2 regions of the Paenibacillus xinjiangensis genome follow, and region 2 is predicted to be linked to the other one. Evidence: a T-box and tRNA genes for the amino acid it is inferred to sense, from the RefSeq annotation. Region 2 holds a T-box; the other holds one or more tRNA genes.
The links. A T-box is a leader RNA that pairs with one kind of tRNA and senses whether it is charged. The one in region 2 lies ahead of AC6ESP_RS07030 (valine--tRNA ligase), so its partner is inferred to be a tRNA-Val.
Positions count from the first base shown of each region.

Region 1: it encodes a tRNA-Val, which carries the amino acid that the T-box ahead of AC6ESP_RS07030 (valine--tRNA ligase) is inferred to sense. The anticodon was not compared.

Region 1 is NZ_JCAALS010000015.1:18,843-21,307, reverse strand. Features, by position in the region: gene AC6ESP_RS15920 (S-layer homology domain-containing protein) at 1-237, opposite strand, end outside; gene AC6ESP_RS15915 (YjfB family protein) at 376-552, opposite strand; gene AC6ESP_RS15910 (YxzE family protein) at 618-878, opposite strand; tRNA gene AC6ESP_RS15905 (tRNA-Val) at 1,041-1,112, shown strand; gene AC6ESP_RS15900 (hypothetical protein) at 1,650-2,150, shown strand.
Region 2 is NZ_JCAALS010000005.1:109,703-112,167, reverse strand. Features, by position in the region: gene AC6ESP_RS07035 (MDR family MFS transporter) at 1-639, shown strand, start outside; T-box leader at 881-1,109, shown strand; gene AC6ESP_RS07030 (valine--tRNA ligase) at 1,252-2,465, shown strand, end outside.

The DNA.
Region 1 (2,465 bases), on a different contig from region 2:
GTCAATGTTGAGGCCGAAGCCCTTGACCAGCATAGAGATGCCTGAAGCATAAGTCAGCTTGCCTCTAGAATTGAACTTGCCGTCCTTCTCGCCACTTAGTATACCTTGCTTCTGCAGTGCAGCAATTTTTTGTTCGTTCGGATCATTTTTAATGTCACTGAATGCCGAGACAGTCTGTCCCAGAGTCAAGATTAAGAGCGCAGCCATTACTAGAATAAGTAGTGGTTTTTTCTTCATGGGTATCACCTCTTCTGAAATTTTGCTATGCATGTAGTCTGACGGAGCACAGCGCCATATTGTTGCACAAAATTTAGCAAAAAATAAAAGACGGCAAGAATCACTTCCCTAGCAGGAGGAGATTCTTACCGTTCTAGCTTACACCTTAATGTCCAAATTGTTACCTACGTTCGGATTTACACTTGATTCCATCATTTTGATTAGTCCCTGACCTTGCTGCTCCATCTGCTGCTTGCCCATCGACAATACTTTAATAGAAGCTGCTTGCGACAATGAGGCTTGGCTTAGTGAAGTTGATAATGCTGCGATATCCATCTTGTCTGATCACCTCCAACCTCTATATCGGCAAATTCTGTATAGAGTTGAATGGGAGAAGGGAATCAATCGCCGCCGCCGCCGCCCCCGCCATCACTACCGCCCCCGTCGCTGCTGCTGCCATGATCGTGAGAGTGGTCGTTATGGTGGTGATGATGACCGTGATGCTTATCATGATTGCTCGCGGTCGAGTCTGAGAAGAAGAAGGAATCTTGTCCGCTGCGTCTTTTTCTGCTGGTATTCTTATTCCGATTGTCTTTCATGATTAGTGAAATAATAATCCATAAGAATGCGAATAGGAATATAATGATGAAGAATACATCCATAGGTAACCATCCTTATTCTTTATTTTGTTATATTTTACCTCATTAAAAAGGATATTCCTATAAGAAAATGGTGGAATCGATTAGAACTGCTTAGTCGGTATATGTAGTCGAAAAAAACGCTTGATTTCAATTATTAATTTATGGTATTATAATTTCTGTTGCAGGACGGTAGCTCAGCGGGAGAGCACTACCTTGACAGGGTAGGGGTCATGGGTTCGATCCCCATCCGTCCTATACCATTTCTCAATGTAAAACCCTTATTCTATAAGGGTTTTTTTGTTGTCTATAATTCCCGGAAAAACTCTCTAGGTTATTGGGGGGGCATATCAGGGGGCATTGCTTATGTTGCAAGACGTGTCCCATTTCACTATGAAGCTAAACGATATCGCCACTATAAGGTCGTCTAAGCTGATGTGTGCAAAAGCTAATGGTCTAAGTACTAAGATTAAGGAATGTGTCATAAAACTATCAGACAAGGTAAGAGAAGAATATGAACTAAAATACCAAAGTAGGTTTTCTTCATAAAATTGAGGTTAGCCTTATTTTAGTTTCATTTGTGACAGAAAGTGGGACATACTTCCTAATAGGATTTAAATTATTGAAGTGATAGTCGTAGGAGTCATTTAGGTATTCGCTTCTTTGAAAGTAATTTGTTTACTACAATGTCGTGTGAAAGTAAAAACATATTAAATACTATTAGGCTATTACCATCACTTAAAATTCATCTCTAACATATAATTATCTTAATTTCCTTTCAGGATGGTGATAAGCGTGGGTAAAGATGGATTAACTGGTCAGACTGGACTGACTGGATTAACTGGATTAACTGGTTCAACTGGACTAACTGGTCCAGCTGGTCCTCCGGGACCAGTGTTTGCATATGGATCATTATTTGCAGACAGTATAGAAAAGCAAGTAATCGTAGGGGCGAATCTAGACTTTCAATTTAGTGGCCCATCATCCAATATAATTGCAGATACTGCTACAAACTCCCTTACTCTTGTTAATGCAGGAGTATACCAAATTACATTTGATGGTACTTTTCAACAACTTACAAGTACACCTTTCATTTCCATGGCAATTATGAATGGCGTCACATTTATTGCACCGCCTTTCCAGGTAGTGTTGCCCGACAATACACTTACTACTGTTGCAGCTGTAAGGCAAGTATCTGTTGCAGCTGGTAATGCCATCTCCGTGCGGGTAGTGGTTCTTTCAGGAGGAACAGCCTTATATTCAAATTTATCTTTAACAGCTATCCGACTGGCATAATTCTTCTTTAAATCACCTCTTCCTGACAAAGAAAATTGCGTTTGGTTCTCATCGTGCACATCTTTGCACCGTCTTAGCACATATGCGCAGACTTGTTTGTGTGTCCAAACCTGTTTCCGTTGGGGGGCACATCATGTTCCAGCCAGATTGATAGATTCGGCTCTTATACGTTGCAAATGATTTTGCTTTGCGAGCTCAACAATTTCCCTTGGGATCTTCCATCTTGCAGCTGCTGCGATTGCTTGAGCATCGAGGAGCGGCGTCGTTGCCGCCCTCTCTGGCTCCCAGCGTGTTGATTCACTAGAGCATAAAAGG
Region 2 (2,465 bases):
ATCGTACAATGGATTTCTCAAATCGCTCTATTCGGCACACTGTTCTTGTTCCCGCTGTTCTTGCAGACAGCTAAGGGATACTCGGCTCTTGAGACAGGTTTAATCCTTCTGCCACAGGCGCTTGCAGCAGGTATATTTATGCCGATTGGCGGTAAGCTCTTCGATAAGATTGGTGCGAGGCCACTCGTTATTACGGGTCTTGCTTTTGTAACAGTCGGAGCATTCCTGCTGTCTTCGATTTCGGCGGAAGCTGGAATTGGATCCTATATGGTGCCACTCATTCTTCTGGGTGCAGGTATGGGTCTCTCGATGATGCCGCTCAACACCCATATTATTCAGTCCGCACCAGTTGAGCTCGTTAGCCGTGTAACTTCACTTACAAGTGCAGCACAGCAGGTCATGACTTCATTCGCTGTTGCCGGTCTAGCAACGATTCTGGCTAGACGTACGGAGCATCATCTGTCCACGAGCACCAACCCAGTAGAAGCGATCTCAGCTTCCTATGGAGACACTTTCCTAATCCTGACCTGCATCGGAGTTGCAGGCGTGCTTGTTGGCTTCCTGTTAACGAAACCGAAACGCCAGGAAGGCGAAGGGGCAGATAAGCCGGAAGTACAAATGATGATGGGTGGACATTAACCAATAGCCGCCTGAGAAAGAAGAGGCAGAATCGACGTGAATGGTGAGCGAAGCCAAGCGTTGTTTCTGCCTTTTTTTGTGGCTAAAAGTTGACTTTCTTCGACATGTTGGATAATATATTTTATATCTGTGTTTAGATGTTAGGATGGATGTATAAGCTGTATTGTACAAGGCTTATTCCTTCATAGGAGACGATTGTTTCTATTTCTTACAAGTCAACTATGAGTTGTTACTGCTGTAAATAATGACGTTGAAGGGGAAGAGTACGCAGCCAAGCCTTCAGAGAGTGGAGCCGTTACGCTGAGAGGTTCCGCAGGAAATTACTGCTACAAGTCGCCCTGGAGTTGCTTGAATGAATCGGGATGCTCCCGATAATTTGAGCCGGCCACAGCCGTTATCTGTTTGAGTGCCGTGCCTATTTGTGCGCGGAACAAAGGTGGTACCACGGAAGCTAACCTTTCGTCCTTTGCTATAAGGGCGGAAGGTTTTTTTGTATGGACTAGAAGGCTTATGAAGTAGTCAAAAAGATGCTTGCGTGAGCTAGTGCAAAAATTTAAAGCGGATGCTTACGAAGTTATTTTTGCTAGCGCAAAAATTTGAGGAGGATGTACAATGTCTGATAATCAATCGACGACCGCAATGCCGACGACTTATGATCCAAGTGCCGCCGAGCAGAAGTGGTATGACTTCTGGACGAAGGGGCAGTTTTTCGAAGCGGGCAAACGCGCAGACGCACCAGCCTATACCATCGTTATTCCCCCTCCGAACGTAACAGGAATGCTGCATATCGGCCATGCGCTTGATTTTACATTGCAGGATATTCTGATTCGTACGAAACGGATGCAGGGCTATGATGCGCTATGGCTGCCAGGTACGGACCATGCTGGTATTGCTACGCAAACCAAAGTCGAGCAAAAGCTGCGTGAGCAAGGAATCTCGAGATATGATCTGGGAAGAGAAGCGTTTCTCGAGAAAGTATGGAAATGGAAGGATCAATATGCGAGTACGATTCACGACCAATGGGCCAAAATGGGCTTGTCCCTCGATTACTCGCGCGAGCGGTTTACACTCGACGAAGGCCTGTCTCAAGCTGTCCGTGAAGTATTCGTTCGTCTCTATGAAAAGGGACTGATCTATCGCGGCAAAAAAATCATTAACTGGGACCCTGCTGCCCGTACAGCGCTGTCTGATATAGAAGTAGAATACAAAGAGCTGAACGGCCATTTGTACCATCTGCAATATCCGCTCAAAGACGGCAGTGGCTTCATTACGGTTGCAACTACACGTCCAGAGACGATGCTGGGTGATTCGGCTGTTGCTGTACATCCAGAAGATGATCGCTACAAGCATCTGATTGGACAGTCGATTATTCTTCCAATTGTTGGGCGCGAAATTCCGATTATTGCTGATGAATATGTAGAGAAGGATTTCGGTTCTGGCGCTGTGAAGATTACGCCTGCGCATGATCCGAATGACTTCGAGGTTGGTCTGCGTCATGATCTGCCACAGATTATCGTGATGGATGAGACTGGCACGATGAATGACAGCGCAGGACCCTATGAAGGCTTGGACCGTGCGGAATGCCGCAAGCAGCTTGTGAAAGACTTGCAGGAGCAGGGCGTATGCATCAACATTGAGGATCACGTTCATCAAGTTGGCCATAGCGAGCGAAGCGGCGCTGTAGTTGAGCCTTATTTGTCTACACAATGGTTCGTAGATATGAAGCCGCTCGCTGAACGTGCTATTGATGCTCAGAAATCGGGTACAGGCGTCAACTTCGTACCTGATCGTTTCGAGAAGACTTATCTGCATTGGATTGAGAATGT